2 regions of the Streptomyces sp. NBC_00012 genome follow, and region 2 is predicted to be linked to the other one. Evidence: riboswitches for the same ligand, from Rfam matches in the RefSeq annotation. Region 2 holds a riboswitch; the other holds the start of a gene.
The links. A riboswitch is a leader RNA that binds a small molecule or an ion and turns the genes downstream of it on or off. The one in region 2 is predicted to bind cyclic di-AMP.

Region 1 (7,537 bases), 630 kb from region 2:
TTCGGCCTGGTGACCTGGCTGGCGATCTGGTCGCGCCGCCGGGAGCTGCGCACACTCGCCGCCGAGCTGCCCTCCTACGCGGCTGCGGGCTGGCTCACCCCGGCGGAGCCGCTCGCCCTCTCCACGATGCGGGCCCGCGGCCTGGCCCGCGACGCGGCACGCCGCCGATACACCCTCGCCGCCCAGGGGAGCCAGGAGATCCCGTACGGGCCCGGCCGGGCCCCCGGAGCCATGCCCGGCCGGGCCCCCGGAGCCACGTCCGGGGCGGTGCCCGGACCCGCGCCCTGGCCGTCTGCCCAGGCAACGGCGCAGGCACAAGCCATGGCGAAGGCCCACGGCAAGGCGGCCGCCCGGACCGTCGCCGAGTACGAATCGTTCGCGACCTCACTGGCCTCGCTGCGCCTCCAGGCCCGCCGCGGGACGGTCGGCCCGGACTTCGCCGAACGCGAGCTGGAGCTGTTGCACCACCTCTGGCAGCGCAGGGAGGTGGCCGCCCCCGCCTTGACGTACGCGGCGCAGGCGACGGGCCTCCTGCGCCCCCACCGTCGGCCGTCGCCCCCGTACTCCGGACCGTTCCCTCCGCACACGCAGTACGGCACCTACCTCAACGGCCCCACCCAAGGCCAAGGCCACGGCCACAACCCCGGCCCCGGCCCCGGCTACAACCCCTACCTGCTGCCGCAGCAGCCACCGCACTAGGACGGCAGCGCGAACGCCCCGGGAGCACACCGCGCTCCAGGGGCGTCGCAGCAGCCACACGCACTCGGACGCACGCCACCGGCCGGGCACGAACAGCCAGGCACGATCAGGCGGGCACAATCAGGCGGATGCCTCGGTGAGTTCGGCCAGCTCCTGCTCGGTCAGCGTGAGTTCGGCGACGGCCAGCAGCGCGGGCAGCTGCTCGACCGTACGGGCCGAGGCGATCGGCGCGGCCACCGTCGGCCGGGACGCGAGCCAGGCCAGCGCGACAGTCGCGATCTCCGCACCGCGCTCCTGGGCGACCTTGTCCAGCGCGGCCAGAACCTTCTGCCCCCGCTCCGACTCCAGATGCGCGCGGGCGCCCTCCGCCCGCGCGCTCTCCACCGAGGCGCCCGGACGGTACTTGCCGGTGAGGAAACCGGAGGCCAGGGCGAAGTACGGCACAACGCCGAGCCCGGCACGGGCCGCCGTGTCCTGGAGCTCGCCCTCGTACGTGTCGCGGGAGACCAGGTTGTAGTGCGGCTGAAGGGCGACGTAACGGGCCAGCCCCTCGCGCTCCGAGAAGTCCAGGGACTCCTGGAGCCGCGCGGGAGCGATGTTGGAGGCGGCGATCTCCCGGACCTTGCCCTCCTTCACCAGCTGGTCCAGGGCGGTGATGATGTCCTCGACCGGCACGGTCTTGTCGTCGAAGTGCGTGTAATAGAGGTCGATGTACTCGGTTCCGAGCCTGCGCAGCGACTCCTCGGCCGCGGCCTTGATGTTGGCGGGCGCGAGCCCCTGGTACCGGGGGTGGGTGCTGACCTTGGTGGCGACGACGATGTCGGAGCGGTTGCCGCGCGCGGCAAGCCACTTGCCGATGACGGTCTCGGACTCGCCGCCCTCGTTGCCCGGGACCCACGCGGAGTAGCCGTCGGCGGTGTCGACGAAGTTGCCGCCGGCCGCGGCGTACGCGTCCAGCACGGCGAACGACTGCGCCTCGTCGGCGGTCCAGCCGAAGACGTTGCCACCGAGAGCGAGCGGGAAGACCTGGAGGTCGGAGGGGCCCAGCTTGCGAAGAGAAGTCATAAATGAATCAACAGATTCCGGATGGCGCGCTATTCCATCCGCTCCACCTGCCCCAGCCGCTCCACCCGCCCCGGGTACTCACCGCCTCACCCCGCCGCTCGCGACCTCCCCACCGCCCACAAAAGACCGGCAGCCCTGACGTCGGGGGGTGAGCGTCAGGACTGCCGGGGTTCATCGGCCGGCGAACCGGCTCGGATCAAGCGGCCCACGAAGTGGGCGGGGCGGACGGGGCAACCGTCGGATCAGGGGGTGAGGCCCTTGCTGCGGAGCCAGGCCATCGGGTCGATACCCGCACCGTCGGGGGTGTGTACCTCCAGGTGGAGGTGCGGACCGGTCACGTTGCCGGTCGCGCCGACCCGGCCGATGGTCTCGCCGGTGGTGACCTTCTGGCCCACGCTGACGCCGATCGAGGACTGGTGGCAGTACCAGACCTCCGTACCGTCCTCCAACTCCAGCACGGTGCGGTAGCCGTACGAGCCGGCCAGACCGGCCGACTTGATCGTGCCGCCGTGGACGGCCTTGATCGGGGTGCCGGTCGGAGCGGCGAAGTCGAGGCCGGTGTGGTAGCCGGAGGACCACATCGAACCGGCCTGGCCATAGGTCGAGGTGATCGTGTACGAGAAGGTCGGGATGGCGTAGCTGGCGGCGAGCTTGGCCAGCCGCAGGGCCTCCGCCTTCTTCTTGGCCTCCTCCTCCGCCTTCTTCTTCTCGGCGGCGGCCTTGGCCTTGGCCTCGTCCTGCTGCTTCTGGGCCTCGGCGGCCGCCTTCTCCGCGGCCTTCTTCTCCTCGGCCGCCTTGGCCTCGGCGTCGGCGGCGTCCTGCTGCTGCTCGGCCTGCTGGAGGATGCGGGCGCGGAGCGCCTCGCCCGCGTCCGTCGCGCCCTGCTCGGCCTCGGCGGTGGTGATGCCGGCGGTGGTGAGCGGGGCGCTGGCGGCCGCGACCTCGGTCTTGTCGGCCTCGGACTCGTCGGAGAACAGGGCGCCCACGCCGGGAAGGGACTTGGCGTCGGGGAGGTTGTCCGTGATGGCGTCGGGCATGGAGATGGAGACCGGCGGCTTGCTCTGCGCGGAGGCCATGCCGCCCGCGCCGACCGCCGCTATGACGCCGACACCCAGCACCGTGGAGCTGCGGGCGAGACCGTTGCGCTGCTTGGCGACGCGGTGCCTGCCACGCACGGGGCGGACGGACTCCTCGGTGGGGTTCCACTCGTCCCAGCCGCGGTCGGGCTCACTGGTGAACTCACCCGTGAAATTGCCGGTGAAGTCGCCGTCGGGCTCCGTGCCGTAGTCGAAATCGAACCGGGACGGGGCCTCGGGGGCAGGCTTGTTGGACGCCACGGGGGCGCACTCCTTTCCTTCCTTCTCGCCTACCGGGTTAGCTGACGGGTTCGGAGCAGGAAGGTCTCCTACGGGCCCCTCTGTCTCTCACGAGACACAGGTGTCCGATTCACCCCATGTAGGTGGTTCCCCGGTTCCCTTGCGGAATTCGGCGCTCGCGCACGGTGCCGCCACTGATGACGGCTGGGACGACCGCGCTGCGTTATCGAACGTTAATAGACACCGGGGCCGTATTCCAAGCTGTTCCCACTGATCGTTCACTTCTTTGGCCTGGACTTTACGGGACACAAGCGGGTGGAATCGGACGAGTTGACCGACCTTCAGCCATTACCCCGTTTCTGACGTTGCGTCAAATGTTATGCGGAGTGGCGCCTTTCGGTTACGCACGGTGGCATCACCCCACCACGTCACTGTCCTCACCCCTCACCCCTCGCCCCCGCCTCCCCCTCATATCTCCTCAGCACCGACGATCCGCACCGTCCTTCGCCGGTCCGGCTGCCCCTCCGCAGGGCGTGCGACCGCGAGCAACGCCATGTCGTCGGTCGTCTCGCCGCCCGTGTGCAGGCGCACGTCATCGGTCAGAGCGGACAGCAGTTCCTCGGGCCCCGGGAAGATCCGCCCGCGCAGCCGGGCCGCCGGGTCATAGAAGACCCCATCGGCGTTCCGCGCCTCGGAGAGACCGTCCGTGTAGAGGAGCAGGGTCGCCCCGGCCGGCAGATCCCACTCGTCCGTGCACTCCGGCCACACCCCCAGGCCCATCCCGAGCGGCAGCGCGGGCACGGAGGGCTTCAGCACCTCCAGCGCCCCGTCCGGATGCAGCAGGATCGGTTCGGGGTGACCGCGGTTGACGATCCGCACCCGGGACAGCCCGTACGGGATCTCGGCCAGCACGGCGGTGATGAAGCCCTCCAGCACGTCGAGCCCGCCGCGCCGCGCCTCCTCCCGCGCCAGCGCCCGCTCCAGCCGCCCCGCCACCCCCTCCAGCGAGGATTCCTGCTCGGCCGCCTCGCGGAACGCCCCGATGGCCACCGCCACCGTCTCGACTGCGTCGAGCCCCTTCCCCCGTACGTCACCGACCACCAGCCGCACCCCCTGCGGGGTGTCCGCCACGGCGAACAGGTCACCACCGACGAACTCGTCCGCCTGCGCCGCCTCGTACCGCGCCGCGACATGCAGTCCGCCGATCCGGTCGGACGGCTGCGGCAGCACCGCGCGCATGGCCGTCTCCGCGACGTACCGCGCGGAGGCCAGCTGCTCGTTGCTGCGCCGCACCACCCCGTTGATCACGACCGCGAGGACCGAGACGGTGGCCAGGGTGAGCAGCTCGATCAACGGCACGGCCTTCGGCAACGTACTGGTGTACAGCCGCAGCGCGACGACGGCCAGCATCGCGGCGACACCGGTGCGGATGGTGCTGGCCAGCGAGAAGAACGGGGCGGCGATCAGCGGAGCGGCCACGAACAGCGGAATGGCGGTGAAGGCGGGCGGGGTGAGGGCGTCGAACAACAGCCCGCCGAGAATCATCAGCGCAGGCAGCATCCGTACGAACCGCCGGGTACGGGCACCGCCTCCGGCATGCTTGCCGCGCCGCTTCTCCCGCTTCCACACCTGTGGTCTCCTGCCCGGTACGCGCGCGGCTGCGGACGGTACCGCGCCCCACCCTCAGACTCGCCGGACCGGTACGGAGCGGCGACTCCTCATCGGCCAATGGGGGGAAATGTGCGCCGCGGTTTCACCCACCACACAGCGAAATGATTCAGGCCCGGCACGCTGTATGCGTACCGAGCCTGAATTCTTCAGTAGCGGGGACAGGATTTGAACCTGCGACCTCTGGGTTATGAGCCCAGCGAGCTACCGAGCTGCTCCACCCCGCGTCGATGAACACAACTCTACGGCATCTCCGGCGCCCTTTTGACCACTCGGGTTCACCCACCCTGGATTCCGCCCTCCACCCCCTCCGTCTCGCCCTTCGATCCGGCCTTCGCCCGGCCGAAATCCGCGACGGGCAGGACGGACGGGTCAGGAAGGGTCAGGACCGGTCCGTCCCGGAGATGCGGGGCGCGGAGGCGGCCTTCCCGTGGACCGAAGGCTGCTTCACCGGGTTCGCACCCCGTTGCAGCGAGTGGAGGATCGCCAGCCCCTGGCCGACGACGCCCGCCGCCATCTCGTTGACACCGTTGGTGCCGTTGAGAACGGTGAGGTCGGCGCCGGACATGCCCCGGGCGGCCGCGTCGGCCAGGGCCGGCAGGTTCTCCACGATGCGGTTGGCCGCGATGAGCTCCTGATTGCCGTCACGCAGCGATGCGGCGCGCACACTGTTGGCGTCGGCCTGCGCCTGGGCGAGGGTCCGCTCGGTGTACGCGTTGCCGTCCGCCTCGAACTTCGCCCGGTCCCGGGCCGCCTCCGCCAGGGTGCGCTGCCGGTACGCCTCGGCGTCCGCCGGGCGCCGGACCTCCGCCTCCAGCTGCTGCGCGGCGAGCGAGGCCTGCCGTTCGGCCAGCGCGGTCTGCTCCTCGATGACCTCCTGCGAGGCCCGGGCCCGGGCGAGCGGCCCGGCCTGCGCGGCGCGGGCGTTGTACTGCTCGGTCTCGGCGAGGAAGCCGGCCCGTTTGATCGCGGTGTCACGTTCGTACTCCGCCTTGAGCGCGGCGGCCTGCTGCTCGCGCTGGCTGGCCTCCTGGTCGGCCTTGGCCTCGGCGATCCGGGCCTGGCTGGCGACCGCGGCGGCGTGCGGGGCCGCGAGGTTCTTGATGTAGCCGGTGGCGTCGTCGATCTCCTGGATCTGGAGGGCGTCCACGACGATGCCGAGCTTCTCCATCTCGCCGTGGCTGCCGGCGATGACTTCCTGGGAGACCCGGTTGCGTTCACGGATGATCTGCTCCACGGTCAGTCCGCCGACGATGGAACGCAGATGCCCGGCGAAGATCCGCCCGACGAGCTCCTCCATCTGTTCCTGCTCGGTCAGGAAGCGGCGGGCCGCGTTGGCGATGGACACGGCGTCGTCGCCGACCTTGAAGACGGCCACGGCCCGGACGTTGAGGCGGATGCCCTGCTGCGTCACGCAGTCCTCGGTGATCTCCGCCTCGCGCAGCGCCAGGGAGAGCATGCGCGCCTTCTGTTTCACCGGGAGCACGAAGCTGCCGTGCCCGGTGACGATCCGGAACTGGGTGTCCAGGGTCTGCCCCTTGGAACCGGAGATGAGCATCGCCTCGTTGGGGGCGGGAACATGCCAGAAGAACATGGGAAGACTCCTGCCGTACGTCACTGCGTCGGTGGTGTGCGCGACGGTTCCGACCTTTCCGGCTCAGGACGGCAGGCGTTCCACGATCACGCCGCGCGCCGAGACCGTGTCGACGACCACCACCCGCGCGTCCCTGTCGATCGACGTCGCCGACCATGCGGTGTAGGCCTCGGACCCACCCCGTACGGCCACCAGTACTTCGCCCGGACCGCCGGACGGAATCGGCACGGTGACGCGGCCGACCGCCCCGACCGGGCTCCGGGCGGACTCATCGGCCCTGTGCATGCGTCGCCCTCGCGTACGCCTGCTCACGCCGCTTCTCGTGCGGTGTCCCGCACCGCTTCATGGTCACCGCCTCCTGGAGGCCCCAGCCTCCCTCGATCTTTCCACGGTACTCCGCGCCCGCCCTCGTGGACGGTGCTCACGAACGTCCGGCGACCGGCAGGCGGGCGAACTTATGCGGTGATATGACTGATTTATCTTTTGGCCTGCCGACGCGACGAACTCGCACTGATCTGGGAGCGAACCAATGGACGACTACTCGTTGCTCGACCTCTTCTGGACCATGCTCTGGTTCTTCCTCTGGGTCATGTGGCTGTTCCTGTTGTTCAAGGTCATCACGGACATCTTCCGAAGCCACGACCTCAGCGGCTGGGGCAAGGCCGGCTGGCTGATCCTCACGCTGCTGCTGCCGTACATCGGCGTCCTGGTGTACGTGATCGTGCGCGGCAAGTCCATGAGCAAGCGGGACATCAAGGAAGCCCAGGACCGTGACGCGGCCTTCAAGGCGTACGTACGGGAAGCCGCCGGCACCTCCGACGCGAGCGGCGCCGACGCCACGAAACAGGGAAGCCACGTCGACGACCTGGCGAAGCTCGCCGAGCTGAGGGACCGGGGCGCCATCACGGACGAGGAGTACCAGCGTGCGAAGGCGAAGCTCCTCGTCTGACGCCTGCTCCACCTGCGCCCCGGCGCGTATGTCTCCCTCCGCGCGGTCCGGCGAACTGGCAGGGCGCCAGGACCGCGGGGAGGCTTGAGACATCAGCCACGGTGACCGTTTCCACCCGCGGTTCTCCGGGTGCCGGGGTCACGGCGTATCCGCTCGCACCGACGGCCCGGCGGGGAGGCCGAGCGGGGTGCGGTCCCCATCTCGGCGTACGAGGAGATGGCCCGGCCATGAACGGCACCACGCTCG
Region 2 (7,537 bases):
AGAGCTCACGGACATCGCGCCCGGCTCGCGCCGCACGCCCAGCCGTCCCGCCACCCGCAACGGCGGTGGCGGCCGCAGCAGGCGGCGCTCCCCCGCGAAGCGTTCCGCACTGCTCACCGTCGCCGTCCCCTCCGCCTGTGTGATGAGCGTGGCCGGTATCGCCGCGGCCTCCGTCGGCGGCCTGGGCGGCGAGGAGAAGAAGGACGACGCCAAGTCCACGATGGCGGCCGCCGATCCCGGCACCGTCAAGCCGGTCGCCGCCAACAACAAGCTGGACACCCAGCTCGCCAACCTCAGCGCCGACGCGGAGAACTTCGCCGACCGTGCCAGCCGTACCCAGGAGCGCATCGACCTGAGGGAGCGGCAGGCCGCCGAGAAGAAGAAGCGCGAGGAAGAGGCCGCCCGCAAGGAGGCGCTGCGGCCCAAGTACGTCATCCCGGTCGCCGAGCACGGCCTGAGCGCGTACTTCGGCCAGGCGGGCGTCAACTGGATGTCCGTGCACACGGGCATCGACTTCCCCGTCTCGTACGGCACCCCCGTGATGGCCGCGACCGACGGCACCGTACGTACCCAGTGGAACAGCGCCTACGGGAACATGGCCATCGTCACCATGGCCGATGGCACCGAGACCTGGTACTGCCACCTCAGCAGCACCAAGATCCGCTCGGGCCCGGTCAAGGCCGGTGACGTCATCGCCTACTCCGGCAACTCGGGGAACTCCACCGGCCCGCACCTGCACTTCGAGGTGCGCCCCGGTGGCGGAGTGGCAGTGAACCCGCTGCCCTGGCTCCGCAGCCACGGCGTCAACCCGACCTGAGCCGAAGGGGCGGAGCAGCGGAGCCCGTGCGGCGGCCAGGGACGACAGTCCCGGCCGCCGCACCGCCCCCGTCTACAGCTTCTCGACCGGCGCGTACCGCAGCAGCAGCTTCTTCGGCCGCTCGTCCCCGAAGTCGACCGTCGCCTTCGCCTGGTCGCCGATGCCCTCGACCACCGTGACCGTGCCGAGCCCGAACTGGTCGTGCGTGACCCGGTCCCCGACGGCCAGCGTGATCGTCGGCTTGTCCGAGGTCCGCCGGGTCGCGAAGCCCGAGGGTCCGGAGCGCGAACGCGAGGAGGACAGCGACGACGTGATCCCCGACGTCGGTCCGGCCGGAGCCGCCATCGGCCCGGTCCGCTTCCACTCCAGGTGCTGGTCCGGGATCTCCTCCAGGAACCGCGACGGCGGGTTGTACGAGGGCTGCCCCCACGCGCTGCGCATAGCGGCCCGGGTCAGATAGAGCCGCTCGCGGGCCCGGGTGATACCGACGTAGGCGAGCCGCCGCTCCTCCTCCAGCTCCTTCACCTGTCCCAGCGCCCGCATGTGCGGGAAGACGCCGTCCTCCATGCCGGTCAGGAAGACGACCGGGAATTCGAGGCCCTTCGCGGTGTGCAGCGTCATCAGTGTGATGACGCCGGAGCCGTCCTCGTCCTCGTCGGGGATCTGGTCGGAGTCGGCGACGAGCGCGACCTTCTCCAGGAACTCGGCGAGCGTGCCCGTCCCAGCGCCGGTGCCGGGTGCCGTGTCCGCGCCGTCCTCGCCCGCCGCGCCGGCCGCTCCCTGCTCCTGCTCGAATTCGAGGGCCACGGCGGCCAGTTCCTGAAGGTTCTCGATCCGGGTCTCGTCCTGCGGGTCTGTGGACGCCTGGAGCTCGGCGAGGTAGCCGGTGCGCTCCAGGACGGCCTCCAGGACCACGGCGGGGCCCGCGCCCGACTCGACGATCGTGCGCAGCTCCTCCATCAGCGTGTTGAACCGCTTGACCGCGTTGGCCGACCGGGCCGCCATGCCGTACGCCTCGTCGACCCGGCGCAGCGCCTGCGGGAAGGTGATCTTCTCGCGCATGGACAGCGCGTCGATCATCGCCTCGGCGCGGTCGCCGATGCCGCGCTTGGGCACGTTGAGGATGCGGCGCAGCGGGACGGTGTCCTCCGGATTGGCGAGGACGCGCAGGTAGGCCAGGATGTCCCGGACCTCCTTGCGCTCGTAGAAGCGCACGCCGCCGACGACCTTGTAGGGCAGGCCTACGCGGATGAAGATCTCCTCGAAGACGCGGGACTGCGCGTTCGTACGGTAGAAGATCGCGACGTCACCGGCCTTGGCGTCGCCCGCGTCGGTGAGCCGGTCGATCTCGTCGGCGACGAACTGTGCCTCGTCGTGCTCGGTGTCGGCGACGTAGCCGGTGATGCGGGCGCCCGTGCCGGCCTTGGTCCAGAGGTTCTTGGGGCGACGGCTCTCGTTGCGCTCGATGACCGCGTTGGCGGCGGACAGGATCGTCTGCGTGGAGCGGTAGTTCTGCTCCAGGAGGATCGTCGTCGCGTTCGGATAGTCCTCCTCGAACTGGAGGATGTTGCGGATGGTCGCGCCGCGGAAGGCGTAGATCGACTGGTCCGCGTCGCCCACGACGCACAGCTCGGCCGGGGCGTCGCTCTCGCCCGCCGGGCCGACCAGCTCGCGCACGAGGGTGTACTGGGCGTGGTTGGTGTCCTGGTACTCGTCGACCAGGACGTGGCGGAAGCGGCGGCGGTAGTGCTCGGCGACGTCCGGGAACGCCTGGAGCAGGTGGACCGTCGTCATGATGATGTCGTCGAAGTCCAGCGCGTTGGCCTCGCGCAGCCGGGACTGGTACATCGCGTAGGCCTGGGCGAGGGTCTTCTCGAAACCGTCGGCCGCCTGGCCGGCGAAGGTCTCCTCGTCGATCAGTTCGTTCTTCAGGTTGGAGACCTTGGCGGTGAACGACTTCGGCGGGAAGCGCTTCGGGTCGAGGTCGAGATCGCGGCAGACCAGGGCCATCAGCCGCTTGGAGTCGGCGGCGTCGTAGATCGAGAACGACGAGGTGAAGCCGAGCCGCTTCGACTCGCGGCGCAGGATGCGCACACAGGCGCTGTGGAAGGTCATGACCCACATGGCGTTGGCGCGCGGTCCGACGAGCTGCTCGACGCGCTCCTTCATCTCGCCCGCGGCCTTGTTGGTGAAGGTGATCGCCAGGATCTGGCCGGGGTGCACCCCGCGCTCCGCGAGGAGGTGGGCGATCCGGTGGGTCAGCACCCGGGTCTTGCCCGAGCCGGCCCCGGCGACGATGAGCAGCGGGGAGCCCGCGTGGACGACGGCGGCGCGCTGCTCGGTGTTCAGCCCGTCGAGGAGCGCCGCGGAGTCGATGACGGGGCGGTGCGCGCCGTCGCGGTAGTAGGCGTCCCTGGGCGGCGGGGGCCCGTCGAACACGCCCGCGAAGAGGTCCTCCGGCACCTCTTCGGGTGCGGAGTCCTCGGGGGGCGGCGGGGGCTCTTCCTCCGTGTTCTGGAGGCCGGCCAGGAAGCTGTCGTCAAAGAGGCTGCTCATCGCTAGTCGAGTCTAGGGCGCCGGACCGACAGGCGTCGGCCGCATGGCGAACCACGCATCGCGACGGACACCCAGCGGAGGTGCGCGCCCACAGCGGGTGAGGAATTCCCGGTCCCCATCGCCCACTCCGACAAGGTCACGAAAACGTATCGGGCATATCGAACATCAACCTTCACAGCAGCACCATGGGTTGGCTACCGTGCTCGACCGGGCGGCCCGTACCCCCTTGAGGCGAACCACGCCGAGCGGGCGCCTCCGCCGAATCCGGGCTGCCCCCGAGGGAGCTCGGAACCGGGGACCCACACGCAGTACTGGGGTGAATCGGTCCTTATCCCCCACTCGGACCGTAGGGCAGCCTTCCGTTCCGCCCGAACCCGACAGCTAACCCGGTAGGCGGTCCACGGAAGGAGATGCCGCCTTGGCATCCCATCGCAAGCCGCGCACCCGGGTGCGCACCACCGCACCGGCCGTCGGGCTCACCACGGCGGCCCTGGCGTCCGTGACGCTGCTCTCCACGCAGAGCGCCATGGCCGCGCCCGATCCCAAGCCCAGCGTCGAGGACGTACAGAAGAAGGTCGACGACCTCTACCGGCAGGCGGGCACCGCGACCCAGCAGTACAACCAGGCGAAGGAGGCCTCCGCCGCCCAGCGCGGCAAGGTCGACGCCCTGCTGGACGACGTCGCCGAGCGCGCCGACAAGCTGAACGACGCCCGCAGGACGCTCGGCACCTACGCGGCCGCGCAGTACCGCAGCGGCTCCATCACACCGAGCGCCACGTTCTTCCTGGCCGACGACCCGCAGTCGTACTTCGACCAGAGCCAGTTGATGGACCGGATGACCAGCCGGCAGCAGAAGGCGATCACGGACTTCCGTACGCAGCAGGCCAGAACGGCGAAGAAGCGGGCCGAGGCGGTGCGGAGCCTGGAGACGCTGACGACGACGCAGAACACACTGCGCACCAGCAAGCAGAACGTCCAGACGAAGCTGGGCGAGGCGCGCACGCTGCTGTCGAAGCTGACCGCCGAGGAGAAGGCGCGGCTCGCGGAGATCGAGCGCAAGAAGGAGGCGGAGGCCAAGCGCAAGGCCGAGGAGCTGGCGAAGCGGCAGGCCGCCGCGAAGGCCGAGGCGGACCGCAAGGCCGAGGAGGCCGCGAAGGAGTCGGGCGGCGGCAGCGGCGCGGGGACGGGGTCCGGAACCGGCTCGGACAGCGGCTCCACCACCAAGGCGGAGAAGGTCCTCGCCTTCGCCAGGGACCAGATCGGCAAGCCGTACGTCTGGGGCGCGACGGGCCCGGCGTCGTACGACTGCTCCGGGCTCACCCAGGCCGCGTGGAAGTCCGCGGGCGTGGACATACCGCGCACCACCTGGGACCAGGTCAAGATCGGCACCCGGGTCGCCACGGCGGACCTGCGGCCGGGAGACCTCGTCTTCTTCTACGACGACATCAGCCACGTCGGCATCTACAAGGGCGACGGGATGATGATCCACGCGCCGAAGCCCGGGGCGAACGTGCGCGAGGAGTCGATCTACTACATGCCGATCTACGGCAGCGTGCGGCCCGCTTAGCCGGCCTCCGCGCGCCGTGCCGCCCCGGTGCCGAGACGGCACGGCGCGGGCGGGATCAGGTCCAGAGCGTGGCGATGAAGATGTTGAGCATCGTCAGTCCGCCCACCGCCGCGAAGGCGCCCTTGTCGACCTTCTCCTCGTCCCGCTTGATGTAGACGAGCGCGAGGACGACGACCAGGACCAGCAGCTTGACGCCGATCTTGATGTTGTTGACATGGTTGCCGTCGGCCTGGTTGAGCCCGACCAGTGCGACACCGGTGACCAGCATGGTCAGCGCACCGTGCAGCATCGCCGGGACGAACCGGGCCGTGCCCGCGCCCATCGCCTTCATCTGGGTCAGGAAACCGCCCAGCAGGGAGGCGATTCCGATGATGTGCAGGGCGACGAAGACATGAATGAGTACGTCCATGAGGCCGCAGCCTAGCCCCGGCCATATCACCCCCCGGCAGGCAGGTGTGCCTTCCTGACCACTTCACTCGCGTCTGTACCAATTGCCTGACTCTGGTGCAATTTTTCCGATCACTCGACGCCATTGCCACGCCAAATTCAGACAATAAGCGTCATTACGACTCCTGCCTGTGCCCCGGGATTAGCGTCGCTGACCAGACGACCGGCTCACCTCCGCTCCGTACGCGGACGGCGCACCGGTCGCCCCGCCGAGAGTTGCGGCGGGCCCGTCGGTAGCCCCCGGCGGGCAGTCGTCAGGAAGGACGCACGCCCTCGTGGCAGCGCATCGAAAACCCAAGCAGCGCTTGTACACCGGCCCTGCTGCCCGCACCGCGGCGACCCTCGCCCTCACCGGGGCCGCCACCGCCGCCGTGCTGCCCGGCCCGGCGCACGCCGACCCGCAGCGCACCCCCGCCCAGGTCAAGGCCGAGGTGGACCGGCTGCACCACGACGCGGAGGTCGCCACCGAGCAGTACAACGGCGCGAAGGAGAAGGCGTCCGCCGCCGAGGACGCCCTCGACGACCTGCGCGACGAGGCCGCCCGCAGGACCGGGCGCCTCAACGCCTCGCGCGACGCACTGGGTTCGTTCGCCGCCGCGCAGTACCGCTCCGGCGGCCTCTCCACGTCCGTGCAGCTGGCGCTCTCCTCCGACCCCGACCAGTACCTGGAGCGGGCGTCGTACGCGGACCGGATGGGCGACCGCCAGGCCGCCGCGCTCGGCAAGGTCCGGCGACAGGTCGCCCAGATCGCCACACTGCGCTCACAGGCCAAGGGGGAGCTGGCCGCGCTCACCTCCCGCCGGGCCGAGCTGAAGAAGCACAAGGCGACGATCACCACCAAGCTGGCCGACGCCCGGCGACTGCTCGACCGGCTGACCCCGCCCGAGCGCACCGCCTACGAGAACGCCGGCCACGGATCGGCCGACGGCACCCGTTTCGCCGGTCACGCCGACCGCTCCGCCGCGCGCGGCGCCGTCCGGGCGCCGAACGCCCGCGCCGCCGAGGCCGTCGCCTTCGCGTACGGGGCGCTCGGCAAGCCGTACGTCTGGGGCGCCACCGGCCCCTCCTCGTTCGACTGCTCCGGGCTCACCCAGGCCGCCTGGCGCTCCGCCGGTGTCTCGCTCCCCCGGACCACGTACACCCAGATCAACGCGGGACGGCGCATCTCGCGCTCCGAACTCGCACCGGGCGACCTGGTGTTCTTCTACTCCGGCATCAGCCATGTCGGGCTGTACATCGGCAACGGGCAGATGATCCACGCCCCGCGCACCGGGTCACCGGTCCGGATCGCGCCGATCGACCAAATGCCCTTCGCCGGGGCCACCCGGGTGGCATAGGCTCCCGTCCCCGATCCGGGTCGGCCCGCCACCGAAGCAATCGTCTTCGGGCCGATCCGTCATCGGAGCAACCGCCTTCGGGCCGGACCGCCATCGGACCGGCCCGCCGTCGCCCGACCGGCCAAAGGACCACCCCACATGCCCATGGACGCCGATGTCCAGACCCATGCCCGTACGCTCGCCCAGCGCTCCCCGGACCACCTCCGGGTCGGACCGTTCACCGTCCACTACAACCCGAACTGGTCGCTCAAGTACGCCAATTACGCCATCCCCGACCAGGACGCCGAGCCGACACCCGCCGATATCGACGCGCTGATCGCGGCGTTCCGCGAGCACGACCGGCTGCCCCGGCTGGAGTTCCTGCCCGGCTCGGCGCCGGCGGTCGAACCCGCGCTGCTCGCCGCCGGGTTCACCGTCGAGAACCGGGCCCCGGTCATGGCCTGCGCACCGGACGAGCTGCGGATACCGAAGCCGGTGCGCTCCCTCACGATCGCCGAACCGGCCACCGACGCGGAGTTCGACGCCGCCGCGCTCGTCCAGCACCACGGCTACGGCGGGACCGGCGAACCCGAGGGCGGCATGGCCGACTGGCTGCGCACCGCGGCCCGGGACGGCGGGGTCGCCGCCCTCGCCACGGTCGACGGCGTGCCGGCGGGCGCGGGCGGCTGCTCCGTCCCGGTCGACGGCCTCACCGAGCTGGCCGGTCTCGCCGTGGCCGACGCCTACCGCCGCCGCGGCATCGGCGCCGCGCTCTCCGCGCATCTGACCGCGACCGCCTTCGGGCGCGGCTGCCGGGTGGTGTGGCTGGAGCCG

Region 1: it holds a riboswitch for cyclic di-AMP, as region 2 does, so the genes downstream of both, OHA19_RS19150 (M23 family metallopeptidase) here and OHA19_RS16070 (NlpC/P60 family protein) in region 2, are expected to answer to the same signal.

The regions. Positions count from the first base shown of each region.
Region 1 is NZ_CP108309.1:4,175,879-4,183,415, forward strand. It holds gene OHA19_RS19140 (PrsW family intramembrane metalloprotease) at 1-699, shown strand, start outside; gene OHA19_RS19145 (aldo/keto reductase) at 820-1,764, opposite strand; gene OHA19_RS19150 (M23 family metallopeptidase) at 2,007-3,101, opposite strand; cyclic di-AMP (ydaO/yuaA leader) riboswitch at 3,113-3,265, opposite strand; gene OHA19_RS19155 (PP2C family protein-serine/threonine phosphatase) at 3,549-4,709, opposite strand; tRNA gene OHA19_RS19160 (tRNA-Met) at 4,902-4,975, opposite strand; gene OHA19_RS19165 (SPFH domain-containing protein) at 5,131-6,342, opposite strand; gene OHA19_RS19170 (hypothetical protein) at 6,406-6,627, opposite strand; gene OHA19_RS19175 (SHOCT domain-containing protein) at 6,872-7,291, shown strand; gene OHA19_RS19180 (FAD-binding oxidoreductase) at 7,519-7,537, shown strand, end outside.
Region 2 is NZ_CP108309.1:3,543,870-3,551,406, forward strand. It holds gene OHA19_RS16060 (M23 family metallopeptidase) at 1-817, shown strand, start outside; gene pcrA (DNA helicase PcrA) at 890-3,373, opposite strand; cyclic di-AMP (ydaO/yuaA leader) riboswitch at 3,620-3,785, shown strand; gene OHA19_RS16070 (NlpC/P60 family protein) at 3,792-4,940, shown strand; gene OHA19_RS16075 (hypothetical protein) at 4,996-5,349, opposite strand; gene OHA19_RS16080 (NlpC/P60 family protein) at 5,663-6,724, shown strand; gene OHA19_RS16085 (GNAT family N-acetyltransferase) at 6,863-7,537, shown strand, end outside.